One region of the Chengkuizengella sp. SCS-71B genome, then DNA from elsewhere that is predicted to be linked to it. Evidence: riboswitches for the same ligand, from Rfam matches in the RefSeq annotation. Region 1 holds a riboswitch; each other region holds the start of a gene.
The links. A riboswitch is a leader RNA that binds a small molecule or an ion and turns the genes downstream of it on or off. The one in region 1 is predicted to bind cobalamin.
Positions count from the first base shown of each region.

Region 2: it holds a riboswitch for cobalamin, as region 1 does, so the genes downstream of both, VQL36_RS04095 (ABC transporter substrate-binding protein) here and cobJ (precorrin-3B C(17)-methyltransferase) in region 1, are expected to answer to the same signal.
Region 3: it holds a riboswitch for cobalamin, as region 1 does, so the genes downstream of both, VQL36_RS01305 (hypothetical protein) here and cobJ (precorrin-3B C(17)-methyltransferase) in region 1, are expected to answer to the same signal.

Region 1 is NZ_JAZHSH010000001.1:1,942,033-1,952,753, forward strand. It holds gene VQL36_RS09585 (FAD-binding oxidoreductase) at 1-691, opposite strand, end outside; partial or broken gene VQL36_RS09590 (S8 family peptidase) at 1,520-2,659, opposite strand; gene VQL36_RS09595 (M14 family zinc carboxypeptidase) at 3,003-4,877, opposite strand; cobalamin riboswitch at 5,074-5,278, shown strand; gene cobJ (precorrin-3B C(17)-methyltransferase) at 5,522-7,195, shown strand; gene VQL36_RS09605 (sirohydrochlorin chelatase) at 7,230-8,090, shown strand; gene cobK (precorrin-6A reductase) at 8,112-8,888, shown strand; gene VQL36_RS09615 (precorrin-8X methylmutase) at 8,878-9,528, shown strand; gene VQL36_RS09620 (cobalt-precorrin-5B (C(1))-methyltransferase) at 9,532-10,647, shown strand; gene cbiE (precorrin-6y C5,15-methyltransferase (decarboxylating) subunit CbiE) at 10,695-10,721, shown strand, end outside.
Region 2 is NZ_JAZHSH010000001.1:819,058-829,778, forward strand. It holds gene VQL36_RS04055 (CotY/CotZ family spore coat protein) at 1-45, opposite strand, end outside; gene VQL36_RS04060 (2'-5' RNA ligase family protein) at 305-841, shown strand; gene VQL36_RS04065 (CPBP family intramembrane glutamic endopeptidase) at 1,000-1,425, opposite strand; gene VQL36_RS04070 (MFS transporter) at 1,439-2,752, opposite strand; gene lanKC (class III lanthionine synthetase LanKC) at 3,411-6,077, shown strand; gene VQL36_RS04080 (hypothetical protein) at 6,028-6,156, shown strand; gene VQL36_RS04085 (ABC transporter substrate-binding protein) at 6,229-7,983, opposite strand; gene VQL36_RS04090 (hypothetical protein) at 8,205-8,336, shown strand; cobalamin riboswitch at 8,504-8,693, shown strand; gene VQL36_RS04095 (ABC transporter substrate-binding protein) at 8,801-9,814, shown strand; gene VQL36_RS04100 (iron ABC transporter permease) at 9,815-10,721, shown strand, end outside.
Region 3 is NZ_JAZHSH010000001.1:266,836-277,556, reverse strand. It holds gene VQL36_RS01340 (NADH:flavin oxidoreductase) at 1-142, opposite strand, end outside; gene VQL36_RS01335 (OFA family MFS transporter) at 676-1,959, shown strand; gene VQL36_RS01330 (HAD family hydrolase) at 1,996-2,850, opposite strand; gene VQL36_RS01325 (helix-turn-helix domain-containing protein) at 3,045-4,562, shown strand; gene lonB (ATP-dependent protease LonB) at 4,546-6,870, opposite strand; gene VQL36_RS01315 (CbtB domain-containing protein) at 6,884-7,087, opposite strand; gene VQL36_RS01310 (hypothetical protein) at 7,077-7,589, opposite strand; gene VQL36_RS01305 (hypothetical protein) at 7,576-8,100, opposite strand; cobalamin riboswitch at 8,213-8,417, opposite strand; gene VQL36_RS01300 (NAD(P)H-dependent oxidoreductase) at 8,486-9,064, opposite strand; gene VQL36_RS01295 (MarR family winged helix-turn-helix transcriptional regulator) at 9,187-9,618, shown strand; gene VQL36_RS01290 (nucleotidyltransferase substrate binding protein) at 9,678-9,824, shown strand; gene VQL36_RS01285 (nucleotidyltransferase domain-containing protein) at 9,821-10,126, shown strand; gene VQL36_RS01280 (MFS transporter) at 10,254-10,721, shown strand, end outside.

The DNA of each region.
Region 1 (10,721 bases):
CAGAAGGGGACCATCTTTGCCATACATTTATTACTTCTTCTAGTTGTTCCCAAGGCCATGTAATTTCAAATATTCCAACTTGAAAAGGTGCTGAACGTACTTTAAATGTATAGGAAGTTATAATGCCAAAATTTCCTCCTCCACCTCCTCTGATAGCCCATAGGAGGTCGGGATTGTTGTTATCGCTGACAGAGATTTCATTTCCATCTGCATCAACTATAGTTGCAGCTAAAATGTTATCAGTGATTAACCCAGTTGTACGCTGAACAGCTGTAATTCCTCCACCTGTACTAATACCTCCTATGCCAACGTTGGGGCTATCTCCAAAAGGAGCTAAAACACCTTTCTGAGCAAGAAATTTTACTAGAGGTCCTACACGTATTCCAGCTTCAACAACTGCAGTTCCATTTTTTTCATCTAACTCAATATTCCTCATTTCACTGACATCTATGACTATTCCTCCATTTACTTGTGAGAAATCTTTTGCTAATGAATGCCCTCCACTACGCATTCGAATGGATACATTATTTTCACGTGCCCACCTAACAGCATTTGATACATCTTCTTTCTGCTGTGCAAATACAAAAACTATAGGAAATGCATTGGTGAATGGGTTCCAGTTCATCCGTGCTTGTTGATATGCTGGATCATTTGGATAAATTACCTTTCCGGTTAATTTTGTTTTTTTCATTAAAGCGCTCCTTTCATTTTTGCTTAGTTCAATATTTATAATTACACATTAAATTTAGTTATATCTATTATGAACATATAATCATGATAGTTCAGGATATTATATGAGAGCATGTTAGTATAAGTGCAAAAAAACCCTAATCTCAAAGCATTCTGAGTTTAGGGTTACTTATGATGACTTTTATATCCAAAGATTAAGGGGTTTTAGCATATACAATGATCCAATTCTTTTTAATCTACTTTACTATCCTCCATTTTCAATTTTAACATCATCTACTCCAGCCTCTACCAAGCTAGGGCTGCCAGCATCTGCTGCTTCGAATTGAAGGTGAACATTCTCTCCAGCATAAGCTGAGAGATCAAGAGATTGATTGGACCATGCTGCATCCTGATCGCTGGAAGTTCCTAATTCTTCAAATAAATTTACAATACTCCCATTTGAGCGAACGAGATTTAATCGGAAGAAATCATCATTAGACGCATTTTCGTCATGGCTGAAGTAATAAGAGAAAGTTAATGTAAGTGAGCCATCAGCCGGTAATGAAATTGCTGATGATTGAATAGAAGTAACTCCATTATCAACATCGTTACTATCTGCAGAAGACCCTTGACTACTCGCTCCTGTAACAAGATCAAATTTTCCACTGGTTGTTCTTCCTAGCTGTTTCGCTCCATTAGAACGTGTGGATTTAGGATTCGCTCGTTCCCAATTTCCTGAAGTCGCTGTATCACTTCCGTTTGGATCTGCAGTCCATCCTTTATTCGTTTCGAAATCATCTTCAAATACTACAGTTGGATCTGGACCGGGACCAGGGACATCCCCCCCACTTACTGCAGCAAATGCATTGACTCTTCCATGCTCCCAGTCGCTACCTGTACCAGAAATAGGATCTGCTGTACTTTCAATTCTATCGCGGATTTGAACATTTGTTAAACCTTGTGATGCAAGTAGGCCTGCTAAACCAGCTGTATGTGGTGCAGCCATTGATGTTCCGCTGATCGTATTATATCCTCCATTATTCCACGTGGAAATAATATTTACACCAGGGGCTGCCACATCTACCCAAGATCCATAAGTAGAAAACCATGCTTTATTGTCGTTGGCATCTGTAGCAGCCACTGCCAATGAATTTGTATAGAAGGCTGGGTAATGTGGACTAGTAGTCCCTGCATTACCAGCAGCGCATACGACAACAACGCCAGCATTCCATGCATAGTTAACAGCGTTTTCTACTGCTGCAGAATGAGCAGTGCTTCCAAGACTTAAGTTAATTACATCTGCACCATTATCAGCAGCATAAGTAATTCCATCAGCAACACCTAGATTTGTTCCTGAACCAGCATTGTTCAGCACGCGTACAGGCATGATACTAACATTTGGAGCTACACCAGCAACTCCTATACTATTGTTCGTAATTGCTCCGACTGTTCCAGCTACATGTGTACCGTGTCCATTCCCATCAGAAGGATCGTTATCATTATCGATGAAGTCATAACCTGAGGTTACTTTCCCTTGTAAATCTTCATGATTTGCTTGAACCCCTGTGTCAATAACAGCAACGACTACAGATGAGCTACCTTGTGTGATGTCCCAAGCTGCCTCTGCTTCCATGATTTGAGGACCATATTGGTCGCTATGATAAAGTGGATCGTTTGGAGTAAATAGAGCGTAGTATTCCATAATAGGTTCTGCATATTCTACATCGGCTCTGTTTTTATATTGCTCTAAGGCTTTCTCTACAGATTTTCCTTTGACTTTGATAACTTCAAAACCAATTTGATCATTTTTCTTAATGACCTCTGCTTTTTCTTCTTGATGGATTAGTTTTATCATCTCTTTGGAAGTTTTATCTTTGAATTTTACTATGATTGTACTTTCCTCTGAAGTAGTCTCAGCTGAACTAGTAATTGAAAAAGAAAAAATTAGTGCTATTGCCATAAAAACAGAAAAAAACCTTTTTAAATTCATTACTTACCCTCCGTTATTGTTTTTTTTGATATAAAAGCCATCTGGAAAAGGATGCCTATTACCTTTAACCAACCCCTATTTGACACTTTTACAAAATATTAATAAAAAAGTTATATTATTACACAATTTTATAAATAAAAATTCAGTATGTAATCTAACCAAAGGTTGAAAAGCAACAGACTAATCTATGTTAGGATCATATTATAGTAGAAATAGGTTTTGATTTAATGACTTCACGAAAAATTCACTCTCCATCAAAAAAAGGGATCAGGTAGTCGAAAACCTAATCCCAAAATCTAAGTTTAAGGTGAAATGCTTTCTTTAATCTTCTTCATCTATCGGGTTATCGCACATTTTCGATTTTAACATCATCTACTCCAGCCTCTACCAAGCTAGGACCGGCAGCATCTGCGGCTTCAAATTGGACATAAATTGATTCTCCCTGATAAGAAGAGAGATCGAGAGATTGACTCAACCATACTGCATCCCGATCGCTGGAAGTACCTAATTCCTCAAATAAAGTGACAACGCTACCATTTGAGTGAACGAGATTTACACGGAAGAAATCATCATTAGAGGCATTAGAGTCATGACTGAAATAATAAGAGAAAGATAATGTAGTTGCACCATCAGCTGGTAATGAAATAACTGATGATCGAATAGAAGTGACTCCATTATCAATATCGTTACTATCTGCAGAAGACCCACGACTACTTGCTCCTGTAACAAGATCAAATTTTCCACTGGTTGTTGTTCCTAGCTGTTTAGCTCCACTAGAACGTGTGGACTTTGGATTAGCACGTTCCCAATTTCCTGTTGTCGCAGTATCGCTACCATTCGGGTCTGAGATCCAACCTTTATCCGTTTCGAAATCATCTTCAAATACGATCTCAGTGTTTCCTCCACCATCTCCACAATATTGTGCAGCTTTACCAATAACATCATATGGACAATCCGCTTTATCAGTTAAGTATAATATAGCATCACGATTTCTTTCAGTTTCTCTTTGAATAATTTCATCTGGTGGATAAAATCCTGGATTGGAAGATGTAGGATACATTTCATACGTAAATGACATGATTTTATGTTCCCCATATGTCCAATCTGTCATATCACCATCGGTTATATATAAATCACTTGATTGTTGAGGCGTGTAACCATTCATATTCGCCATCTGATTAGCTAACGTTACCATCACATCATGATCATCCTGTGTCATATCACTCGGTACATTCGTATATGTGTAACCATATGGATATAATATTAATTCTCCATACGTATGGAAACTTACTGCTGTTGTAATTTGCATTTTTCCATCAATCATTCTACTTTCAACAAAGTTTCTTAATGCATTTGTTTCTGGGGCAGAAAATGGACTAGTTCCACGGTATGTATCACTACTAGTACTACCGCTTGATCCTCCACAACATCCCCATCTGTATCCATAATTTCGATTCAAATCTGTACCTACATAACTAGAACCGCTATTAACTTGGCGATTTTTGCGCCAGAAATCATAACTTCCATTTCTTATATCATATTCTCCACCATCTGGATTTAAGTTAAATACAAGGAAAATCTCTCTATTATCTACTAAGTTAGTAACTTGTGAGTTCGTACCGTACTCGTCCGTGAACAAATTCATTAAATACAATGTCATTTCAACGGTTAAGTGTTCACGAGCATGATGAAGACCAGTGTATAAAACTTCTGCTTCATCTTCATCTGCAGATGGATTATCACTAATTTTAACAGCCCATATCTCCCTGCCTTCATATGATTGACCAATACTAAATTTCTCAAGAATATTTGGGTGATCTATTGCAGCTTGATTAATCTCATCTACCATTTCTTGATAATTGTGATAGTCACTATCTGAAATAGGGAAATCCAAAGCTTGCAATTGATCATTAGTCATTTGTTCAGTTACTGAGAAATTTAATTTCTTTAAATCTTTAACTTCTGTAGGATGTGCGATAACAATGACATAATTTTCACCAATTTCTTCAATGACAACACCAGTTCTAGCAATTTCAGTTCGTTGTTCTTTTGTAGATACATTGTCAATTCTGAACATCAGTGGACCTTCTGTTTCCTTCTTTTGCACCTCTGGATTTGCATTAACGATAGTTAAACCTGATGTCATGAGTGGTGTTGCAACTAAGCACACCATTAACATTACTGAAAAACATAAACGATAAACTTTAAATGACTTCATTTTAATCCTCCTTCTAGTGAATTCTCAACATCATATTCTTCATATATTATATTTATGAATATTTTGGAAGAATATCTATTTAAATCCAATAGAGTGAAGCTACTCTCTACAATTAGAATTTATAAATAGATTTAATATCATTTAATCATAGACAGGTTAGTAACATTTCTTTATAATGAATTTGATGTTTAAACAATTGAATAATATTGAAATGGGTGGAACGTTGATTCGTTCCTTAATAGGGAAGAACGGTGCAAATCCGTCACGGTCCCGCCACTGTAAATTGGAGAGTAGATCCTTAAGCCACTGTGAATAATGGGAAGGTTTAAGCAACTGTATCAAACATTCAGAAATACGATGATCCATAAGTCAGGAGACCTGCCTTTTTCTATAAACACTTACTAGTATGAACCTACGAGGATAGGGAGGTGTATGATGAGATTGGTATGTTCTTATGCCATTCCAAATATATTTTAGCACTTTCTACGACCTGATGTAGAAGTGCTTTTTTGCTTTCAAAAATGTTAGATTTTCGCAATTAGTGGTAGTTTATATATTTTTGAATATGATTTTAAAGTATAACTCATGGAGGTTAAGAGTGAAGTATAGTAAATTAGGGCTTTTTAATAAAGGGGAAATGGGAGATGAAGGGTAAATTATTAGTTATCGGATTTGGTCCAGGCAGTTTTGAACATATTACAAAAAGAGCACGTGAAGCGATAGAAGAAAGTGATGTCATTATTGGATACAACACGTATGTTGATTTAATTCGTGATCTGCTTACCCATCAAGAAATCGTTAGAACAGGTATGACAGAAGAAGTAAGTCGAGCACAGGAAGCGGTAAAACAAGCGGAGAATGGTAAGAAAGTAGCAGTTATTTCTAGCGGTGATGCAGGCGTATATGGGATGGCTGGACTTGTATATGAAGTTTTAATAGAAAAAGGCTGGCATGAATCAGAGGGAGTAGAAGTTGAGGTCATCCCTGGTATCTCTGCAATTAACTCATGCGCCTCTCTATTAGGTGCTCCAATTATGCACGATGCTTGTACGATTAGTTTAAGTGACCATTTAACACCATGGGAACTAATTGAAAAGCGTATAGATGCAGCCGGATCAGCGGACTTTGTTATCGCGCTATATAATCCTAGAAGTGGAAGAAGAACGAGACAAATTATTGAAGCACAAAACATATTGTTGAAATATCGATCTCCGGATACCCCAGTTGGATTAGTAAAGAGTGCATATCGTGAACGTGAATTTGTACAGATAACGACTTTAGAAAAAATGTTAGAGTTTGATATCGGCATGTTAACAACCGTTATTATCGGAAATTCTACTACATTTTTATATGATGGGAAAATGATTACACCGAGAGGTTACCAAAGAAAATACACTTTAGATCGTGATGAACAACAGCTTAAACCACATGAGCGATTAAAAAAAGAAAATGAACCTTGGTCTTTAATTGAAGCAGAAAACGAATCTAGTTTAACTGAAATGAAGCAGAATACAGAAGATCAGGCTCATCATCTTACAGAAGACCGTCAGACGACTCCTCTAACTATAGCGACTGAGGCTTTAAGGACTTTGCAGCAAAAACAAGGAATTGAAACAATCCCAACTACAAACAAAGAAGATGTAATAGTAGAGAACGCTGTATTTAAACAAGAGTCGATTTTAGAACTGGCCATAAGTCCAGGTATAGCTAATAAAAAAATGACTGCACAGCAAATGAAGTTAATTGCAGATATTGCTGGAGATAAAGGGGATATAGAATATACACCTCACCATCAACTTATTTTACGAGTCCCAACGAGTAATCCAAATGAAGTTACCCAACAGTTGCAAAATGAAGGATTATTGCTAGCTCCCGTAGGAGATGTAGCTCAAGTAAAAGCTTGTGACTTCTGTGACGAAGAAAAGGATGAGTCCATACCATATGTAAAAGAAATACATAAACGGATTGATGGTTTAAAAACACCTAAGGAATTAAAAATTGGCTTTAACGGATGTGCGATGACTTGTTATGGTGCGGTGAAAGAAGATATTGGCATAGTGTTCCGTAAAGGTAAATTTGATTTGTTTTTAGGAGCAAAAACGGTAGGAAGAACCGCTCATGCTGCACAACCTGTGGCAGAAGGTATTGAAAAAGAAAAAATTGTAGATTTAGTTGAACGAATTGTGAAAGGTTATGCCAATGATGGTTTTCCAAATGAGCGATTCCACAAATATTTTAAACGTGTGAGAGAAATCGAAGGTTTTACTTATCGTGATGTTCCTGTATTAGTAACAGAACAAGTCATTTGCGGAGAGTAATATTAAAAGAAAGAAATCATGGGAGGAATTAATAATGGAAGCTGTATTATTTGTTGGTCATGGAAGTAGAGATAAAGAAGGCAATGACGAGGTCAGAGCTTTTATAAAAAATATGCTGCCACGTATTCAAACTCCGATAGTTGAAACTTGCTTTTTAGAATTTGAAAAACCAAATATCAATCAAGGAATAAGCCAGTGTATAGAAAAAGGAGCTACAAAAGTTGTTGTAATTCCAATTATCTTATTGGGTGCAGGGCACTCGAAAATTCACATTCCAGCAGCGATTGATGAAGCGAAAGAACATTATCCAAAAGTTCAATTCGTATATGGTAGACCCATCGGTGTGCATGATCTTGTCATTGATATATTACATGAACGTTTTCAAGAGGTTGTTGAATTGAATAAAAAAGAAATTTCAGAAGAAACAGCGGTTTTAATTGTAGGTAGAGGAAGCAGTGAACCAGATGCAAACAGTGATGTTTATAAAATCTCTCGTTTGTTTTGGGAAAAAATGAAAGTGAAATGGGTTGAAACAGCATTTATTGGAGTTACGTTCCCAACCATGGATGAGGGTATTGAGCGTTGTATAAAACTAGGTGCGAAAAATGTGATTATTCTTCCATATTTCTTGTTTACAGGTATTTTAATTAAAAGAATGGAAGATATGGTCAAAACTTATCAACATCAATATGAAAATCTTCAGTTTCAACTAGGTGAATATTTTGGATTTCATTCGAATTTAAAAGAAGTTCTCATAGAGAGAGTCAACGAAGCGTTACAGGATGAAGTAAAGATGAATTGTGATAACTGCTCTTACCGTTTAGATGCAATGAAACATATTGATCATCACCATCATCATGATCATGATCACGAACATCACCACCACCATGCTTAAAAGAAGGGAGACATTACTAAAATGATCTTAGTTCTAGCAGGGACAAGTGATGCAAGAGCATTAGCTTTGCAAATCAAAGAGATGAATATCCCCTTATTAACAACTGTTGTTACAGAAAATGCCGCTTTATCAATGCGAGAAGTGGATCTACCTGTTTCGGTTGGAAGGTTACCAGTTGAAGCGATGATAGAATTAGTTAAAGAAAAAAAGATACAAATGATTGTAGATGCAAGTCATCCTTATGCGGAAGAGGCTTCAAAAAACGCAATAAACTGTGCAGAACAAAGTAAAATTACTTATGTTCGTTTTGAAAGAGAAGGTTTAGAATTTAAACAACATTCATTATTACATAAAGTTGAAACATATGAACATGCAGCAGAATTAGCATCTCAGAAGCAAGGAGTCATCATGCTGACTACAGGAAGTAAAACGTTAAAAACCTTTACAGATAAACTAATTGACCTGCCAAATATCACACTAGTAGCTCGGATGTTACCTCGTAAAGACAATATGGAAAAGTGCGAAGAGTTAGGTATACAACAAAAAAATATCATCGCTATGCAAGGTCCATTTTCTACACAATTAAACAAAGCACTTTATGATTTTTACAAGGTCAATGTCATGATTACGAAAGAAAGTGGAAAGGTTGGAGCGGTTGACGAAAAGGTAGAAACAGCATTAGAAATGGGGATTGAAACGATTATGATCTCAAGGCCGAAAATTCAGTACGGAACTAAATTTTCTGATTTTGCAAACATATTGAACTATATAAAGGAGGAATTAAAGAATGGATTTTAAAACGGAATTTAAACCATTAACAGTACAACCACAAGAAATAGAAGGAAAAAGCTTTGAAATGATTACAGAAGAATTAGGAGAGCACTCTTTTACAGAAGAACAATATCCAGTTGTGCAGCGTGTTATTCATGCTTCTGCCGATTTTGAATTAGGTAGAAGTGTGTTGTTTCATCCAGATGCGGTGCAATCAGGAATAAAAGCCATTCAAAGTGGGAGAATCGTAGTTGCAGATGTTCAAATGGTTCAGGTTGGCATTAGCAAACCAAGGCTTGAAAAGTTCGGATCTGAAGTTAAAGTATACATATCAGATGAAGATGTGATGGAGGAAGCGAAGCGATTAAATACAACAAGAGCCATTATATCGATGCGCAAAGCGATTAAGGAAGCAGAAGGTGGAATTTTTGCGATCGGAAATGCGCCTACAGCCTTACTAGAATTAATTCGTTTAGTGAAAAATGGGGAAGCGAAACCAGGTCTTGTGATCGGGATGCCGGTTGGATTTGTTTCTGCTGCTGAATCGAAAGAAGAATTGGCCAAATTAGACATTCCTTTCATTACAAATATCGGAAGAAAAGGTGGAAGTGCTGTGACGGTAGCTGCTTTAAATGCAATATCATTGATGGCTATTCGTCAGGTGTAATATATGAAGAAAAAAGAAACGAAGAAAGATCCAAAAGATATGCGTCATGGATATACAACAGGTGCTTGTGCAACAGCTGCGACAAAGGCAGCGTTAACCGCATTGATTTTTCAGGAAACACAAAAGGAAGCGACCATTACTTTACCTATTGGTAAACAAGTTTCCTTTGATATATCTACTTGTGAATTTAATGAGGATACAGCTACTGCTGGAACGATAAAGGATGGCGGGGACGATCCTGATGCAACGCATGGCGCTATGATACTTTCTACCGTTTCTTGGAATAAGGATTCAGGTATTGAATTGGATGGAGGGATCGGTGTTGGTAGAGTAACCAAACCAGGTTTACCAGTTGAGGTAGGTAAAGCAGCAATTAATCCTGTACCTTATAAAATGATCATGGAAGTGACCCAGACTATATTGCATCAATTTGAAATACATAAAGGTGTTCGTGTAGAAATATCGGTTCCTGAAGGTGAAGAAATCGCCAAAAAGACGTTAAATGCAAGATTAGGAATTCTAGGCGGAATTTCAATTTTGGGGACAAGAGGTACAGTTGTACCGTTTTCAACCTCTGCTTTTAAAGCGAGTATTGCACATGCTATCAATGTTGCAGTGACCGCAGGGTGTGACCACCTTATTTTAGCAACAGGTGGGAGAAGTGAGAAATTTGGAATGGAGTTATACCCTGATTTACCTGAGGAAGCCTTTATTGAAATGGGAGATTTCATCGGATTCACCTTAAAAACCTGTAAAAATAAAAAGGTAAAAAAAGTAACGCTGGTCGGTATGATGGGTAAATTCTCAAAAGTAGCAAACGGTGTGATGATGGTTCATTCCAAAAGTGCTGCAATTGATTTTAACTTTCTTGCCAAAGTAGCTGCTGAATGTGATGTGGATGAAATTACTTTAGAAAATATAAAAACAGCAAATACAGCCTCACAAGTAGGTGACATGATGCTTGAGCAAGACAACAAACTATTCTTTGATACATTGTGTGAGTATTGTTGTTTATCCAGTTTAAAAGAAGTAAATGGCGACATGGAGGTTGAAACGGTCATTAGTACTTTAAAAGGCATTTTACTAGGAAGGAAAACCATACGTTCTCAATCTCAATAATGTGAAAAGTCAACTTAGTTTAAAGACGAAAAAAAGGATGCGAGTATATGAGTATAATCAAAATTATTGGTATA
Region 2 (10,721 bases), 1.1 Mb from region 1:
ACAATTTTTATTCCCTTTAGGCTTCTTTCTTTTTTTAACAGTCATGAAAAACACCTCCATCTTTTGTGATAGAATAGAATATGATTTTGAAGAAAAATCTGTATGGACGGGAATCATGAGTTTGTTTTAATTGTGCTATTGTCTTTTGAGACAAAGTATTTATAACGCTTGATTTCTGATTGTTTTTCTTGTAAAGATTACTTGAAAAATATTGATAGATTGGATGTAGTAGGTGGAGCAATTGTTTCATGCTCATTTCAAGGTTTGAACATTAAAAATGGTATATAAGGTAAGGAGAATTATTTTGCAATATTTTGTTGGGATTGTACCTCCAGATGAATATATAGAAAAGATAATTCGATTCCAAAGTAGATGGAAAAATAATTTGCTTGTCAATGTAGTGGAACCACATATAACTGTTAAAGCTCAAGGTGGTTTGACTGACGACATTAGGTGGATTTATAAATTACAACAGGTATGTAAAGGTTTTTCCTCATTTGAAGTATCTTTGGATGAACCAATGTTCTTTGGTGAAAGCGTATTGTTTTTGAGTATTAAATCAGAGAAAATAGTTGAATTACATCAGAAGATTGTTAATGCAATTTCTCCTGATAATGAATTAATAAAAAAATATATGGAATTGGACGACTATGTACCTCACTTAACATTGGGACAAACATTTTGGGGTCTATCCAGTGAAGAATTAAAAGATATGGGTAATTGTTCTAAACAAGAACTCAGTCCTTACCCTACATTTGAAATCAATTTTATAAGAATATATCAAGAAATAGAAACAAACAGGTATGTAAAATATTTAGATATTTCTCTAAAAACTAAGTGAGTATAGTTATAAACGATTCGTGTTAGTATAATTCTTATACGAGGTGAGATTAGTTGAATAGAGGTAAGCAGAGTTCGAGTACTAAATTAGATTTAAGAACCCCCTTATAATTTTTTTGAAATCTTTGAAACCAATAGCTTTTTTTGTAAAATACTATACTAATAAAAAAGCGGGATAAATAATAATTGTAATGAAATGTGAGAAACCATATGTGCTAAAACAACATATTCAAAACCTTTTTTCCAATAAAGATATCCAAATAACAAGCCACCAATTCCGTTTAGTAAAAAACATCTAAAAATTAAATTTGTCGTTAACTCTCCGAACAACATTTCAGTAGCAGGTAAATGACCAGCAGCAAACAAGGCAGCCGATATAACAATTGCAATCCAATAATACTTATTACTTAAATAACCTTTATTTCGTTTGAAAATCTTCTGGAAAATCCATATCAATAAAGACATAAAAAATAATCTTAGTAGTATTTCTTCAAAAACCCCCCCATATAAAACGCCTACCAATAATCCTAGAAAAGAAAATTCAGGAAAAACAAATAAATGATAGGAATAATGATATTTTAAAATCTATTTTTTCCATTTATCTACTCTTTCCTTGAATACTTCCTTTTTTTAGAAAATAGTGATTATGATCACTAAGGGACCATATAACAACTGGAATAAGCAGTAGTGAAAAGATGCCCCCGGCAAGTGAAAGTGCTGCATAACTGGAATGAGCTACAACTATGCCAGATAGAGCACCACCAGATGCTCCAGCCAAAGCGATTAATACATCAACAGTCCCTTGTATCTTTGCACGATTGGATGGATTAGTTGCATCAACGATGATAGTTGTTCCACTAATTAATCCAAAATTCCAACCAAGCCCAAGTAAAACGAGTGAAATTATAAGTACCAATAAGGAATCTACTGGTGCTACTGCAGCCAGAACACCAGAAGCAAGTAAAATACCGCCAGCAGCAATGACCATTGCATTTCTTCCGATCTTATCTACAAGGATACCCGTTACTAGCGATGGTAGGTACATTGCTCCTATGTGGAAGCCAATGATTAGTCCCACCGCTCTCAGACCATGACCATGATCCCCCATATGTACGGGTGTCATAGTCATAATGGATACCATAACGATTTGAGTTGAGACCATAATTGTTGCCCCTGCAAAAATTCCTCGCTTATTTAGTTTACTAGATCTTTTGACATTATGATGATCCCCATCAGTTTTTAACTCATCAATTGCTTTGGCAACTAAGAGAGGGTCTGGGCGAAGTAAAACTAGAAGTACCAAACCGGCAAGGGTGAAGGCAGCAGCTGCTAAAATGAACGGACCAGCTAGAGCTGGGACTCCAATTGATATTGCAAAACCTCCCATTACATCAACCAAGTTTGGACCTGCAACAGCGCCTAAGGTGGTTGAAACCATGGCAATACTGATTGCTGTTCCTCTTTGTGTGGAATTTGCTAGATCTGTACCAGCATAACGTGCTTGTAAGTTAGTAGCATTCCCAGCACCATAAATTAGTAGTGAAGCAAAAAGAAGAGCTATATTATTAGTTAATGCTGCAATCACCACTCCTATTGCACCGAGTCCACCAGTTAAGAATCCTGTGGCAAGTCCTGAACGACGACCAAAATGCTGGGAGATTCGTCCTACGAGCAATGCAGACGCAGCAGATCCCAAAGTAAACAAGGCAACTGGAACTCCTGCATAACTATTTGTACCTAACATGTCTTGTGCAAGAAGTGCTCCTACCGTTAGACCTGCTGCAAGTCCTGCACCCCCGAAAATTTGTGAAATGACAACTATAATCAAGGTCCGTCGATATAACTGTCGTTGTTTTTCTGGAGATTCAATGTATTTTTGCAACCACTTTGGTTGCTCATTATTATTCAACATTCAGATTACCTCATTTCCAATATTTAACTTTATATAAATGCAACAATGATATGACCTATTGTATACTAAATATAAACTTACAAGAAGAGACTTATTAAATTATTTAAAAGTGTTTTAATACATTTATACTCAAAAAGAATACAAAGGTTGGGAAGATGTTACTTCTCATCCTATTCGACTAAAAAAATGAGAGGGAATCAAAAAATAGCAAATGCTTTAATCAAAATTACAAGGTCGTTTTTATTGGTATGGGTTTCAAATTACTTCAGACAAAAGCTCCACAATAAGTGCTTTCTATAGGTTGAGTCACTAATTAGAAGTCCTGAAATGACGCCGTTGACATATGAAAGAATTGAAAACTAACTTATATTTGTACAATAAGCATAAATAAAACCACATGAAATCAAGGATTATAAATTTGATTTCATGTGGTTTATTCATTTTATAAATATTAATTAAATATGTGTATGTGTTTAATAGCTTAGCTGGTAATATCCAAAATAGTTTAAAATTAGTATATAATTTAGGAAGGATTTAATTAATTTTGTCAAAATAAGGGTAACTATTAAACAATAAAAATTGATAAGACAATTCGATTTGTTTAACAAGTATAACATTATATTCCCTATTCTGTTTATTACCATGGGAGGTAGAAAAAATGGATTTGAGGTATATTAAATATGTTTTTCCTAAAGAAAAATATTACAAAACTCCAGAAGAAAATTTAGAAGACGATTCAAAGTTGAATGTTCCTTCTCATCCTGAATCTTGGGAAATTAGGCTTAATAGTCATTGGACTTATTACTTTCCAACTAACATTAAATTACCCATTCAAGGTTGGAAGATTCATATTAGTTCAACAACATATGAAGCCCAACATACGTTAGATATCACTTCTTCCTTCCTTTTCGACCAATCTGTTCCTTTCAAATATGTTTCGAACTTAAGAGATTTATTGCTGAAAAATTCAAAGTATGGTGACAGAGGCAGCTCGGGTAAATTTATTACAATTTACCCCATAGATGAATCACAATTTCTATTCCTATTAGATCATCTTCACAAATTATTAAAAGATATTCCTAAAGGACCCTATATACTAAGTGATAAAAGATGGATCGATGGGAATGTATATTTTCGCTATGGAGCTTTTGAAGAAATGTATATTAAGGATGGTGCATCTAAGATTCTAGCTATAAAAACTCCATCTGGTGAATATATTCCTGACTCTCGAGGTACATCCTATGTAGTCCCGGATTTTATAGAAGAACCTGAAGCGATTAAAGATATGACGAAGGATCAAGAAAGAATGCAGTCAGTCAACTCAGAACTTAGTAAATACAATATCAAGTCAGCTTTACATTTTAGCAATGGTGGTGGTGTGTATTTAGCAGATCACATTCATTCTGGAGTACAAGTAGTTTTGAAAGAAGGGAGACCAGAGGCGGGTCTTGATGGTCATGGTAGGGATGCAATTGAACGTTTAAAACATGAGGCTGCGATTCTTGAACACCTTAAAGGGTTGGGGAATGTTGTGGAATATCGGGAATTATTCCAAGAATGGGAACATATATTTCTCGTTGAAGAGTATATCCCTGGAACTTCATTGAAAGATTGGCTGTCATCATTTTATCCTTTTTCTAGAAGTCAAGATGCAAAAGATTATTGTGAGATTGTGATTCCTATCTTAAAACAGCTAAAGAAAGCAGTGGAAGATGTTCATTCACGAGGTATTGGTATAGGGGACTTGCAACCATCTAACATAATGATTACTACGTCAAATCGTGTAAAGCTTATTGATTTTGAAGCTGCAAGTGATGACTTAGCTGATACGGAAAATTCAGGTTTGATGACTCCTGGTTTTACTGGTGCAGAAGATTCAACAAGAGAACAGATTGATTGGTTTGCACTTTTACGTATAACTAGATATGTGTTTGTTCCTATTGGACCCGTTCAAGATATGTCTGAGAGTATATTAAAGAAACACGACCAATGGATTATGAAACATTTTGGTGAAGAAGCGATCAAAATCATAGAAGATGTTGAGGCTGAATGTAGTAAACGATCTGTTAAACCATTGGTTAGCATCTTATCTTCACCTCTGAAATATTTGGATAAAGATGACTTGCCAGAAGTTATCTCAAAACTAAGAAAAGGGATTGTTCATGATCTCAGAGCAGGAATAAGGCTTTTACCTGGGGATATTCGTCAATTTGAATCATCTTCCGGACTCCTCAATGTCTTAACAGGCGGGTTTGGAGTAGTAATGGCTCTAGCTCGCACTGGTGCATTACCAAAGAAAGCTACGGAATGGGCTGTAAAGTTCAGTGATTTTAAATATATTGACCAATTGGACGATGGGCTTTTTACTGGAAAAGCTGGGATTGCTGGGGTTCTGTATGAAATAGGATTGGTAAATGAATCTAAGGCTGTATATCATTCAATTCAAAGTCAATTAGATTCTGAAGACATATCTCTTAAAACTGGGTTAGCTGGTATTGGACTCTCCTTATTATCTGCATCAACATTAAGTAGTTTTGAGGCATTTTTTGAAAAAGCAGTAGCTATTGGTTATCGGTTGGAATCCCTTCTTGAACGGGAGATTGAGATAAAATCGAATGAACTTGATGCAGTTCCATTTGGGCTTATTGAAGGGTGGTCGGGAGTATCGTTGTTTTTTAGTGCATTGTATAGGATCACTTGGGACGAGAACTGGTTGATGTTATCCATGCGTGCTATTGAAAAGGATACGAATCATTGTGTTCTAGAAGATACAGGGTTATACCAATTTAAAGAAGATTCACGTTTTGTTTCTCAACTTGATGGAGGAAGCGTGGGGATTGGTCTAGCGATGATTGAACTACGTCATCTACTAAGAAGTAAAAAGTGGGATGATGAACTCAGAGGAATAGGGATGTGTTCTATTCAAAGGTGTTTATACAGCCCAGGGCTATTTCGTGGATTGGCAGGACTTATCATAGGTGCTAATGCTGTGGATATGGAATTAGATTTACAAGATGACAAAGCTTATTTAACTAAGACATTAGAGACAATGAATCTTTATTTGCTTGGAGATGAGAATGAACTCTTTGTTCCTGGAGACTTCAATTACAGACTCTCTGGAGACATTTTTTCAGGAGCGTCGGGGATGCTGCTTGCCCTCAACGAAGTCAATTCTTATGGATTTACCTGGTTGCCACTACCAAATATTTCAAAGTTATTCTCTTCATATTGCAACACTGAGGGGAGTAACTCTGTATTGAAAGGAGGTGATTTTTTTGAATCAAGTATTAGTTCTTCAACAATTAGAAGCCAAGAAAGACAGTAAATTTTTTATGGTACCTAGTGAAACATACCCTGTAATTGACGGAGGAGATACTGTAATTAAAATTAGTTCTAAAAAATAACTAATGATGTAGTATATTTGTTTGTAGTAACCTCATGGATAAATCATCAATGGGGTTACTTTTTTATAGTTATTATTTATCTTTAATCCAAAGATTGTGAAAGTCATACATTCCTAAACTTCCGAATTTATACCCTTGAAGGTTACTTGAGTAAGCAGTTTCTTCTTTGAAGTGAAACTGGAAAAGGATGAGGTTTTCTTGGCGGAACCAATCTTCCATTTCACACCAAATAGAAAGACGTTCATTTGTCGTTTTCCCACTAATAAATCGATCCGTAAACCTATCCATTTGTTGATTCTCTTCAAGAGTGAACACTTGACGATATAAGCTGTTATTACCAAATGGTTCAATCAAATTAATTTCCGAATCACCAACTAATATTACATTTATCATAATAAGATGCGCTTGTTGGAAAAATTCCTTTTGGAGTGTCTTTTTAAGATCAAGAGGTTGGAGTTCTAAAGATACTCCAATTTGATTACAACGGGACTGAATCCAAAGTGCGTTCTCTCTCCATTGAAGAGAAGGAATAAACATCGTTAGGGTTTCACCAGAATATCCACTTTCTTTGAGTGCTTCCTGTGCTTCTGATAGTGTATAGGAAGGAAAAACTTTCTTTTTACTACGAGTATGTAAAAAGCTGTCTGCAGGCTGAACTTCCTTCATGGTTGTATCATTAATCATCGTGTTTCGATCAAGTGCAAGGCGAATTGCTCTTCTAAATGCTGGGTGTTGTTGTGGACCTGGTTTTTTTGTTTGAAAAATAATTAATTGTGTAATCGTTACATGCTGATTCACTGTTTTTTCTTGCACCTCCAAAGAATCTACATTTCTAGTGGTCATCTTGTAAGAAAACCTGCCTTGTAGCTCCTCTGGAAAACGGAAAATTTCTACTCGATCCAACCAAGCTCGTTCCTTAAAATAATGATCAAAAGCTTCCAATATTAACTTTTCTGTAGAGAATGAACGAACAAAAAAAGGTCCTGTACCCACGACTTGTTGTTTGAAATCGACATCATATGGAACGATGGAGGCTTTGTTAGAACTCAAGATGTTTGGGAAAAAAGGGAAAGGTTGTTTGAAATGGAAAATGACAGTATGGTCTCCTGATGATTCTACCTTGTTCAAATAGTGCCTCAGCCAATAGAAGACGCTGACAGAAGAGTCTAGTACACGTTGGAAAGTATAAATTACATCTTCTGATGTTAATAGTCTACCGTGGTGAAACCGAATTCCTTTACGCAGGTAAAAGATCCACTCCTTTTCGTTTGGGGTATCCCAACCGAGAGCAAGGTGTGGGTAAATTTGTTTTGTAGTTGAATCAATACGAAGCAATGTATCGTAAATTTGACCGGCAAAATGGTATTCGAATGCTGTAGAGACTTGGGCGGGATCTAAAGAAATGAGATTTCTGTACATGGGTATACGTAAGATGTGCTTTAATTCTTTTTCCCCTTCTGTTTGAAAACCAAACCATTCTTCTAGATATTGCCCTAAGAAACTATGAATTTGGGTAGGGATGGATAAAGAGTGGAGGAACTCCATTCCTTCTTTGAAATGATCTTGTGCTAGCTGTTCCGATACATACATCTTAATGCCATCAAACAGAGAAAGTTGAAAGTTAATACGGGATCTGTATCCTCGACCACGCCCTGGCTTCCATCGTATCCATCCTTGTTTTTTTAATCGATTTAAAACCCCTTTTGCATTTGGCTGACTACAACCGAGGATATCTATGATTTCACTCAGCGTAGTTTCAAACTCAACACCATTTTTTTGAGTTGCATAAGCTGAATTTAAGATAAGGTAATGTTCGATTAGTTTCATTATTGTTACCCCTCATAGAATATTAAAGTATATATCTTATAAGTTTATAAAAGGGATGAAAATCACGGGAATTTTCATCCTTTTTAGTCGTAGTAATTATTTATACAATTATATCAGTTGCAGGGAAAATTATAAATATAAACCTAACAGTTACAAATTTAAGTATGTTGAATGAGAGTTACAAGAACAATTAAGAAGAACTGACATGGAGGTCTTGCGATATGAAGAAGATTTTAAAGGTTTTATTTATTACATTAGTGATTTTTCAATTGAGCAGTATCCATTCATATGAATTTAAAACTATCGAGCTTACTAGCCAACAATGCTGTGGTTCAGGAGGAGGGGGAGGGTGATAATAATCCCCATCTTTAAAAATAAATATTAAAAATCTATTCGGACAGTGCGTGTCGATATTTAATCGATGCGCACTTTTCTGTGTACAGTTAAAAAGCATTGTACAAGTCACTTAAATTAACATATAATGATCTAAGAGATTGCAGTAGTTATGATATATAAAATTTAATATAAAAAAATGATAGGTGCCTATGAAAATTGTTTTATTAGGTTAAAAGGGAAGCTCGGTGTGAATCCGACACGGTCCCGCCACTGTAAATGAGGACGACCTCAGTATGCCACTGTTCTACTGAATGGGAAGGGGAGGAAGTCAGTGCTCATGAGTCAGGAGACCTGCCTATAATTTAGATGCGATAATCCTTCGAGGAAAAGGAAGCTGCAAATCGAAAGGTTTAGTATGCCCTTTATTCTACACGGATAAAGGGCTTTTATATATACACATACATAAAAAAGGGTGGAGAAAATGAAGAAGATATTAATGATTTTACTTGTGTTTGTATTAGCATTCAGCTTAGCTGCATGTGGTAACAACCCAAGCGAAGTAAGTGAAAAGACAGATCAAGAACATGGATCACAGAATGAAGCAGTAGAAAGTAATGATTCAACTCAAGAAGAAATTGAGAATATAGTTGCTGAAAATACAGAAAACAGTGAAACGATATATCCATTAACGGTTACAGATGCTGCAGGTAACGAAATTATCTTTGAACAAAAACCTATACGTATCGTATCCCTTGCACCGAGTGTAACAGAAATCTTATTTGCACTAGGATTAGATGAAAATATAGTAGGTGTTACTGAATTTGACGATTTCCCAGAAGAAGCCACAACAAAACCTAAAATTGGTGGTATTTTGGATGGAAATACAGAAGCGATTTTAGCAGCTGAGCCAGACCTTGTGATTGGAGGACTATCTTTAAATGAAGCGATTATTACAGGATTGGCTGAACTTGATATTCAAGTGTTTACAATTGAACCTAATTCTATTGATGAAGTGATAGATGACATTCAATTACTAGGTCTAGTTACAGGTGAAAATGATGCAGCTCAAACTGTAGTCACACAAATGGCTGATGAAAAACAACAAGTAGTAGAAGCTGTATCAGGGATTTCTGAAGCAGATAAAAAGAAAGTATATCTTGAGTTTTCAGAAGGCTGGACAGTGGGTAGTGGTGAGTTTATGAATGAATTAATTGAGTTATCAGGTGGAATTAATGTAGCAGCAGATCAATTAGGCTGGTTACAAATTAGTGAAGAAAAGATCATCGAAGATAATCCAGATGTTATCATTTATACGACAAAATATATGGATTTGAAACCTGTGATTACAGAGCGTAGCGGATGGAGTGAAATCGCAGCAATTAAAGAAGATAGTTTAATAGGGGTGAACGATGATTTAATTAGTCGTCCAGGACCTCGAATAACACAAGGTTTATTAGAAATTGCTAAAGGAATTTATCCAGAATTGGTGAAATAAATGAAACATAAATTAATAATATGGGGAGGAGCAGGTATACTGCTGCTTCTTCTTTCCATCGTGGTAAGTTTATCAATGGGTTCAGCACATATACCATTGTTACAGGTTTGGCGTATTTTGTTGCATCAACTTCCTTTTGTAGGACAGCATATCTCTGTGGATTGGCCAATATCATCAGAAAAAATAATATTAGAAGTAAGATTTCCTCGCATTACTCTCGGTATTCTTGTTGGTGCTTGTTTATCTTTAGCTGGTGCTGGTTTTCAAGGTGTATTAAGGAATCCACTTGCTGATCCTTTTACTTTAGGAGTAGCTACAGGAGCTTCAGTAGGAGCTGCATTTTTAATCTTGTTTGGCATTCAATTTTTATGGTTAGGTCAATGGACAGTGCCAATTGTTGCTTTTCTATCAGGAATACTAAGCTTGTTGTTTGTATTTAAATTAGCAGGTATACAGGGTAAGTTCCGTATAGAAACAGTGATCTTATCAGGTGTTGTTGTTCAGGCATTTTTGGGCTCCATTGTTTCTTTTATGATCACATTATCAGATGATGTAATTAATCGTATTGTATTTTGGTTAATGGGTAGTTTAGCATTGCGAGGTTGGGAATTTTCCATTATATTATTTCCTTATTTATTCATAGGATTAATTGTTCTGTTAGGATATGGTCGAGTGTTGAATCTATTTGCCTTAGGTGAACGACAAGCAGCACATCTTGGTGTGAACGTAGATCGTTCGAAGTGGATCGTGCTTATTTTCTCAACCTTAATCTCAGCTGCAGCCGTTTCTGTAGCAGGTGTAATAGGGTTTGTAGGTTTAATTGTTCCTCATTTAATTCGTTTATTAGTTGGTCCTGACTATCGACTGATTTTACCACTATCGGTTCTATTTGGAGCAATCTATGTAT
Region 3 (10,721 bases), 1.7 Mb from region 1:
TTGCGAATCTTGCATAATATTTCGCATTTTTTTCTGTAACAACCCCTTCATGTGTAGCACTTGTACGGGTTAAAGGAGCTACTGTAAATCTGTTTTTCATTTGTAATTTACCAATAGATGGTGAATTAAATAATACTGACAATTTAAATCCCTCCAAAAATAAAATTTTGAGCATAACATCAAAGTAAGACGGATATATATTTGTTCTAATAAATGTTTTTTTATTTTTAGTGTTGAACAAGTACTGTAATCATTATTGTTACATTTAGTATAAAAAGATATGGACTATATCTTTACTATGAGCACATCTTCTCAACCCCTTCACTTTAAACTGTATTTATAATTATTACATTTAATCTAAAAAAATAAAGAAATTATTTCCTATACTGTAATAATAAATAGTACAGTTGTAATTGTCAAGATTAAATTTATATATTTTTTAAAAAAGTATATATTCTTTATTGTGAAAAAAATCACAGACATAACATTTTATAAGTTTTATACTTTATTTGAAAGAATATTTTAATCCATAAAAGTGATGGAACTCCCTGAAATCCACCCCAATTCATGATTTCATGATATCTAAATAGAAACATATTGTGAATAAAATATTCATCACTTTTATGGAACACAAAGATAAATAAGGATTTTCAAATATTAAAGGAGAGAGCTATCATGAAAGCTAAAAATCGTTGGCTCATTGCATTATCCGCTGTTGCAATTCACCTTTCTATTGGTTCGGTGTATGCTTACAGCGTTTATAAAAATCCTCTAGCTGAACAACTGGGATGGAACAGTACACAAACCGCTCTTGCATTTACAATTGCAATTTTTTGTTTAGGAATGTCTGCTGCTTTTTTTGGTAGATTAGTAGAGAAGAAAGGACCACGTTTTTCAGCAACAGTTGCAGCTATTTTATTTGCCGCAGGTTTAATCGGAACAGGAATAGCTGTTCATTTTGAATCATTAGTAGGTTACTATGTATCTTATGGGTTGATCAGTGGTATGGGACTAGGTATTGGTTATATATCACCTGTTTCTACTTTAGTCAAATGGTTTCCAGATCATCGCGGGTTAGCAACTGGGATGGCCGTGATGGGCTTTGGTGCAGGTGCATTAATCTGTAGTCCTATTGCCAATTATCTTATAGAAAATGTGGGTCTCTCACAAACGTTTTACATTTTAGGTATCTCATACTTTATCCTCATGTTGTCAGGAGCATCTTATATTTCTAAACCTGAAGAAGGCTGGATGCCTGCAGGAATGAAGGAAAAAACAGAAAAAGGAACGATGCGACTAAAAGAAGATTTAGCACAGCTTACAGCAAATGAAGCCGTTAAAACAAAAAGATTTTGGATGTTATGGGTCATGATGTTTGTGAATATTTCATCTGGTATAATGCTGATCTCTGTCGCTTCACCCATGGCTCAAGAAAAAGTAGGGATGACAGCTGTTGCAGCAGCAAGTATGGTAGGTCTGATGGGATTTTTTAATGGTGGGGGTCGCATCGGCTGGGCTTCTGCATCTGATTATTTAGGAAGAACAAATGTATATACTGCATTTTTCACCATCCAGCTTATTGCATTCTTATTATTGCCATCTGTTTCTAATCAGATCCTGTTTATGATTCTCATATTTACGATCCTGACGATTTATGGTGGAGGATTTGCTTCCTTACCAGCATTTATTGGGGATATGTTTGGAACAAAACAACTAGGAGCCATTCATGGTTATTTGTTAACCTCTTGGTCAATGGCAGGTGTTTTCGGACCAATGCTTGTGGCTTATATAAGAGATACTACGAACAGCTATAACGCCACTTTTTATGTGTTTGCCGTATTTCTAACCATAGCACTGATCACTTCTATTTACATTCGTAAGGATATTCAAAAAGTAAGGAAAGCCCGACAACCTTCTTTACAGCAAAACAAAAAATTACAACAAAGAATTGCACATTAATTATAATTTCTCTCCTATATTACCGCCTATGATCCGTCATAAGCGGTTTTTTTCTTTTACTTCATTTTTCTTCATCACCAATAAATCAAATATTAGATTCTTTTGATAAATGATAGCGGCAAGTGCATCTTCATCATGATGTTTCCCACTATAACAAGCAATGCTCTTTAATTGATCATGACCATTATCTACAGCTATTCCTAAATCGGAGGCTGTTAACAAAGTTATATCATTCAAATGATCTCCAAATGCAACTGTGGATACATTTAACAGATCCAGATGTTTTTTTAATTTTATTAACCCATTCCCTTTGTTTACATTTTTAGCTAGTACTTCGAGAAACTGAGGTTCCGACCTTACCCAATCTATCCCCCTGGAATTTTGTTCCAAAAAAGACTCTACTTGATCTAATAATGAAGCCTCCCAAACCAACATTACTTTTTGCCAAGAGCCTTGCAATTGTTCAAGTGAATGCGTATTTTTTTTAAGTTTTTCTTTTATACGGTGACTGTCTGTGTGCTCGTTATGTGTGATGAAATACACATTTTGATTCATATAAATTTCTACACCAATACCAGGAAAAGCTTGTATTATTTCTTCCAATAATAATGAAAAGTCTTCAGGCAAACCTTGATTCCATAATATTTTTTGATTTTGAAAATCGTATAATGCTCCACCGTTATATAAAACACCTGGAACATTAATGGGTAAATCATCTAAGTATGGGATCACCGATCTCTCCATCCTACCTGTCGCAACAGTAAATAATCCACCTTCATATACGAAGTGTTCTAATGCTCGTTTATTATTCATACTTACTTTGTTATCTGAGTTTAACAGTGTTCCGTCCATATCTGTAACCAGCAAAATATTTTTATAATAATTTCCCATTCACATCTCCCTAAGTGACTTGCTTAGAAATTACTCTTAGATGTATAGATATCTAATATAAGTATACTAATTTATATAATATATAAAATTCAAGAGTTTTTCTTTATTTATTTTGCATATTAGTGGAGGAAAAACACATTGAATGATAAGATTATAATACTTAATATGAAAGTTTTTATGGGGAGGGGAAGATAGTGAAAATATGTCTATGTATAAGGGACGAGCTTGAACGAAATGGAATGAAGTGGCTTCTTTCTTCCAACCACATTCCTTATAAACATCTCATTGAAGCAACAGATAGCCAACCATGTTTAACATTATTGTCCCAGCATAAAGTGGATTTACTTATATTTGAACTAGATCTCTTTTCATCTGAAGAATTAGCTAATTTAAGACCCTTATTAAAACAAAATCATACGCAAACGGTCGTTCATACAATTCACAAAACATTTGATGCAGCATATGCATCACTTCTATGTAAAGCAGAGGCCTTATTTGTTAAACCATATGATACACAAACATGGATCAAAACTATACGTCAAATGATCAAAAACTTTAAAGCACCTAGTGCTATAAATAAAAACATAATTCCTCAACATTATTTGGCTTACGATTTATTATTTTTAGAAAATCTAGAAATTGAACACGAAGAGGAGATCCCAAGACTGCTTGCTGTCATTGAATTGGATCAAAATAATGAAATAAAAATGAGCTTTACCCATTTACTATCATTTGTTAAACAAGAATTAAGCGAATATCAAGTATTGATCATTCCAGTTGAAAATCACCTGGTTCTTTTTTTTGATGAAACGATGCTAACAGGAGCATCAAACCCGATCATTACATTAGAGCAAATTCTCATCCGACTTTGTTATCAAGGTAAAGAACAAGGTTTCTCCATCTCTGGAGGAATTGGACAACCTAAGAAAAATATGAAGAGTATAAAACAAGCATATCACGAAGCTAAGAGTAGCCTAACTAGAAGATTCTATTTTGGGGGAAATCAAGTTTTTAGTCCCATGCAACCTTATGCTCATAAACAAATTGACTCCTTTTTATCTCCTAAAGAAAGCAAAAAATTAGTAGAAGTATTAGAAAGCTATAATCATGAAGAAATTAAGAAATGGTTATATAAGCAATTTACTGGTTTTCCTGATGAGAGTGGTTTATATCCAAACCCTGAAACTATGCGAATACGTTTAACAAGTGTGTTAGCCCACATTCATCGATTCATGAGTAAACAAAATATTGAAAATACATTAGAACATAAATATCAAGATTTATTTCAGATCATTTTATTTGGAGAGGTTTTATTTGATATCACACAAAAAATGTTAACTTTTTGTTATGAGCTGTTTGACCTCATTCATCTTAAACAACCTCCCGTTCATTCACTTATTGTGAATCAACTTCAAGTGTTTATTAAAAAGAATTATGCAAAATCACTTACATTGTCTGATGCAGCAAAACATGTGAATCGTAACAGTTATTATATCAGTCATTTGTTTAAACAAGAAACCGGTATGTCTTTCATAGAGTATTTACAAAAAAAACGTATCGAGGAAGCTAAAAAACTACTTGAAGCGTCTAATCTAAATTTAAGTGATATTTCAGTAAAAGTTGGATTTTCAGATGCCAACTATTTTAGCCGAGTTTTTAAAAAAATAACTGGGGATTCTCCTCGCAGCTGGATGGCTAAAAGAAATGATTGACCATCATCTCTTCAACATCTTTCACCGTATTTATCCAAATCATTTCTATGCTATCTGGAACATCATCTGAATAATTGGAAAATGGAGCCATGATCTTTGTGATGCCTAAACGCTCCGCCGCTTTTATCTTACGCTCAAAATAGGAGCTCTCCGTAATTGCCCCCATCATATCCACATCTCCACAAACAACAAAATCCACAGGCATTGATATATTATGTTTAATCGACAACGCATTTACAAGAATAGCCAAAACTATTCCTTCTATTGAACTTGAGTGGTCAGTTCCATTCGTCCGACTTGACCCATCAATCTGGTTTGCACTATCGAACTGAATATAATACCTTCCATGCAAACCCAACTTATTTAATAAAGCCTCTAAACTCATTCGATCCTTAATTTCCATCAGCCTAGAAGCTTTAAGTTCCACCACATCGCAAGGTTGGACACTTATCGAAATCTTTACAACCTGTTCCATGATCCCTTTGTAATTAACTAAAGTTTGAACCATCCCCACTTGTGAATAAGGGGTTGATAAACTACCTTTATCCGCTTCCAAAAACATTTGCTCTTCCAATGTCTTTACTTTCAATAGTGCTTGCTCAACGTGCTCCATACTTACTAGTTTAGCTTCAGACTGCACAGCAATATCCCCAGCTGCACGAATCAATCCACCTAAATCTCTAAACCTTGTTGTTAACTGATTCGAACGTGGTGACATCTCTTTGGCTCGTCCAATGATCACATGAACTGCCTCTTTAGTAAAGTGAGGTATTTTCCCATCTTTTTGTACTTCCTGTGCTATGAATTGTGCTAGTTTATAACGATTATATTCCGTATCTTCCATGGTTGTCTTAGTATAAATCTCATAACCATAACCGTGAATTCTTGATCTTAAAGCGGGATGAATTTTATCCACATCGGGAACATTGCCAGCCAACACCATAATAAAATCTGTTGGTACCGGTTCTGTTCGTATCATACTCCCACTGGAACCAGGCGAACGTCCTGTAATGGGTAGTTTTTTCTCTTGAAAAGCAGTGAGTAAAAACTGCTGTGATTCTGTGGACAGTGTGGATACTTCATCAATATATAATACCCCTTGATGTGCTTGATGAATGGCACCTGGTTCAACTAACTGATGTGAACTGGCTTCCAATCCCCCAGATTGATAAGGATCATGGCGAATATCACCTAAAAGCGCTCCTGCATGAAGTCCAGTGGCATCTATGAAAGGAGGCCGTTTTGTATTTGTATGGTTAACCAAAATTTTAGGAATTTGCACTGTAGGATTTGTTTTCATTTTTTTAGAAACCCAATATAACAACCCTACTACAACAATCCCAATCAAAAGAAAAATCGGTTCATTCTTTGTAAAATAGTAGAAGAACGCAACAAATAAAACAGCCACATAAACAAAACCCATCATCCAACGAAAAGTAGTAAGACTCGCTCGAGCTTCATTTTCAAACTGTTGAATATACGTTTCTGCCATTCCAGCAGGTTGAGCTTTAATCTTAGGGACGTTTTTTTCAGAATTGTCACTTTCCACTATAACGTCTTCTAAGCTTGAGACTGGTAATAGTTCAGTAATCGCTTGCCCTAACATACTTTTTCCTGTTCCAGGTTCTCCAATTAATAACACCGAACGCTTCTGACGAGCTGCAATTTTAATCGCTTCTACAGCATGATCCTGTCCTACTACTTGATCTATCAGCCGTGAAGATATAGGGAGCTCTTCTGTCGTTTGATAGTCAAGTATAGGCTTATGTGAATTATCCCCCACTTCTTCAAGAGGGACGATATACTTTTCAACGATCACCTTCACTTTAGATGAGGTATCATTTTTTACAAGTTCTAGGACGGGAATCAGGTTGATCTCTTTATTATATTTTTTTAAAAAGTGAATCAATGTCATAGCTGCCGTTTGACGAACATGTTCAGAGGTGTGGGAGAAAGCTGCCTCCCACTTTTTCCAAACTTCTTTTATATTCGTTTCACTTGCGTATGTAATCCCCTTCGCTGTCCCTTCTCTTACATAGAGGTTATCATCTTTCGCTAGCCTAAACCAAATCTCCATCACTTGCTCAGGCTTTTCTGTAAAAAACCTCCCTAACTCTCTACCTGACAAATAACGTAGAACCCATCGAGAATCCTCACTAAACCTAAGTAATATCGCAAATAGCTTATCAGGATGATTGCTATAAAATTTTAAAAATAAAGAAATCGTCTGTTCCAATGCTACAACTTGATGTTTCTTAGCTAATCGATGCATCACAACGGAAAATAGATTTACTAAAACATTTTTCAATTAAAAGACCACCTTAGTGACATGGAATAAACATTAAACCATGCCTTAAATCATGTAGCGCATCATGTACGGGTGCATAACTGGAAAATAAAGCAGTATAAATAACGATCCCCGCCAAAAGTGCAACAACAGTTAGTTGAATCGGAAGTGAAAGAAACACTGCTTTAAATTTATTTTTAAAGCTATTTTTGTTCTGATATTCATATTTATATTCCATGGTAAGCTCCTCCTTTTGTCGCATGTCTCGACCTTTTTAATTTTATGACACCTACACCTAATAACATACCTATCCCAATCATCATCACTAAAAAGAATATCGTTTTTAATTTAATAAATATCGGTGGATCAAAACCTTGCACTTCAACTAATTCCGTTCTTTCCATAATGACTTCGTCCGTAACCGGATTTAGGAGTGAAAATGTGACATCATGCTCGGCTCCATCAAAAAACTGAGCCGTAAATTGATAGGTTCCATCTTCAGATGTATTTTTCATAGAAAGAATGTGTGCATTATCCTCTAAGCGAATAGCTTGAAACCTAATTTCATAGGGTCCACTCTCTAATGTTTCCAAGTTCCCTTCAAATGTATAAAGTTTCCCTACTTCTGCATGATGATCTATCGAACGACCATGATCATTATCATCATGAGCCATAACAGTTGCAGATAGTGTGAATAGAAGAACAAATCCCAACGTCAGTAACAGACTACGATATCGCATGACCTCTCCCCCTTCTAGCTGTTAAAATAAGACCAACAAAAAAACCAAATAAAACAAGGATACCTACAAAAACAATTGCATTTTGTACCTCATCTGGATTTTCTGGAATATGAATGTTCAATAAATGAGTGCCTGCCAAGGTCCCGTTTTCATCTAAAACCTCTACCTTCATTTGATAATCACCACGAATAGGGAACATATAATCAAATTCAGCCTTGCCATTTTCAACTAGAATTGTAGAATCAATTAACTTAGTACCCTCTACAATTGGAAAATCGGTTGGAGAGAAAAAATTCCGTTCAGGACTACTCAATAAAATGTTAGCAGATCCGTTCTCAATCTCTGTAAATGTAAGCTCAACCTTTGCTGTGTCTAAATCAGGTCTTGTTTCTCCACCGTTCTCATTGTTCACTTCTACCTTTATACTTTCCTCACCCATGATTAGAGATGCTGGCATAAGTAGTAGAAACGTTAGTAAAAATCCTACGCCAAGAAATAACTTTTTTTGCATCTTGCTCTTCCTCCACTTAATATTAAAAATAAAAAAACACTTCCTACAGAAGTGCCGAAAAGTGCAAATAAATGTCTAAAAATTTATTCACTTTCCCTATCCTCGTAGGTACACTTGTGATACAAAAAAAGGCAGGTCTCCTGACTCATGGATCAAACGCAATTCAACTGAAAATCATTCAATTTGTATAAACCTTCCCGTTTTACACAGTGGTTTACACTTTACTCTCCATTTACAGTGGCGGGACCGTGACGGATTCACACCGTCTTCCCTTTTAAGAAACGTTTGAACGTTTCACCCTTTTTTACAATATTCACTTGTTAAACAACCTATGCTAATTATAATCCAAGTTCTAGTTTTGCACCATTATAATTTTTCTTTTTACTTACACTTGCTGAAAATACCGATACACTTTATTTAACTTTTCAGTTTGTTTCCCTTTTGGACTTTCCATATTACCAAACTCAAAAAACTTCACTTTTTTTATTCCTACAAAATTCAAAAGAGCTTTTTTCATTAAAACTTTATGAGCATTATTTAAAAAAATCAACGGATAATTAGCAGGTCCTTTCATCGTTGATACGCATATAACCGACTTTCCTTTTAAAAGCCCTTTCGGAAAAAGACCATCATCTTTATAGGCAAAGTTCGCTGCAAACAATTGATCTATATAGCCCAATAGCATTGCAGGAGGCCTTCCCCACCAGATTGGATATATGAAAACAATTTGATCTGCCCAAAGAATCTGTTCTCTATACTTTTCCATATTTGGATCACGGTGCATATCCCTTCTTCTTTTTTCACTATTAAATACTAGCAATGGATTAAATCCTTCTTCGTATAGATCTAATACTTGCACTTCCATAATATTTGAGTTTTCACCAATTCCCTCAAGTACTTTTTGTAAAAACGCATAGGATAAACTGTTGTGATTTGGATGGGTAAAAATGACTAATGATTTCATATTAACTCACCTCATTTAGTTATCTTTTGATAATTAAATCATAATTCATTTCTTTTTAGTTGTCAAATGATAATTGTATTTTGATAAATATTTTGCTATTGTACAACTAAGAGGTGAAAACGATGGAAAACAAAGCCCTTTTTAATAAACTAATTACTTTTACAAGCTCGGTTCTACGGGTGACAAACGAACTCAATAGAGACGTGAGGCCTGACATCGTTACACAAGTTCAATATGATATTCTTGATTTTATTTACGTAAGTAAACAACCAATTACGCTTAGCGAAATTAGTGATTGTATACGTATTTCTATGCCAAATGCAAGTAGAGAGATCAGAAAATTAGGGGATCTCTATTTAATTGAAAAAAAATCTGATGTTGAGGACCGTAGAAAGCAGTTCATTTCCCTTACTAAAGAAGGGGAAATGATGATGAAAAAAGTTTATAAGCAGATAGAGTTTAATTTTAAAAATCGAATGGAAGATGCTTCTGCAGAGGATTTAAAAGAGATTGAACGTGCTGTAGATAAACTTCAAACAAAATTATATTTTTGAGTAATTAAATTGATAGAAATATAATTAACTAATCTCTTTTGTAGGAGATAAGATCCAAATTGACTTGGATCGATATGTTGGATAAAAGGAATTTAATGGCTCACACATACAATGAAAAATATGCAGATGAAGCGGAACGATTAATAAAAGAACAGTACTACAACGTTCTAATAGAACTCCATAAGAAGCTTGAGGAAGAACTATGAAATATGGACTTGTTGAACTAGACTTAGAAGCGATTGTAAATACAATTTCTACTTTTGATGAAATTGAAAAAGCGACCCTATTTGGTTCTCGTGCAAAAGGAAATCATAAACCAGGTTCAGATATTGATATTGCTATTTATGGTGAAAAAATTAATATGCATATAATCACTAAACTGCATGCATTGTTAGAAGAACAAAGTCATATGCCATATTTTTTTGATGTAATTGACGGTACTCATCTTAACCATAACGACCTTAAAGATCACATAAATAGAGTTGGAAAAGTAATATATACAAAATGATTAAGGAGGATTATAACATGCATGAGATATGACTAATTTGAATCGTTTGAACTTATAGACAGAGAGCACCACCTTTAAATATGAGTATCTAAATTAGGTATTTATCATTTAAAGGAGTGTTAGATCGTTGGACAATCATAAGAATAAAAATATATCTCGTTTACTACTTTCTATTTTTATAGTTAGTATTTCAATTTCTTTTTTCCAAGTCACATATAAAAACTATATTGTTGAAGATTTCTTAGTTACAGCCTTTCAATTTGGAACCATCGATGCGATGAAAGAAATTCCGGGACTACTCGCTATATTCTTCATTTTAATTACAATCAGATTTAAAGAAAGAAACGTGCTCATTTTCTCTATCCTTTTAATCGCATTAGGGTTACTATTGTATTCTTTAGCCTCTGGTTTCTGGGGATTGATGGTATACACATTCATTTTTAGTACAGGTACGCACCTGTTTTTTATTTATAGAGATTATTTAATCACAGATTTAACGACGGAAGATAATCGATCCACAATCTTTGGTTATGTAGCAAGCTTAAGTGCAGGTGCAGGTTTATTGGGAATGTTTTTCATTTGGATTTTAAGTCAA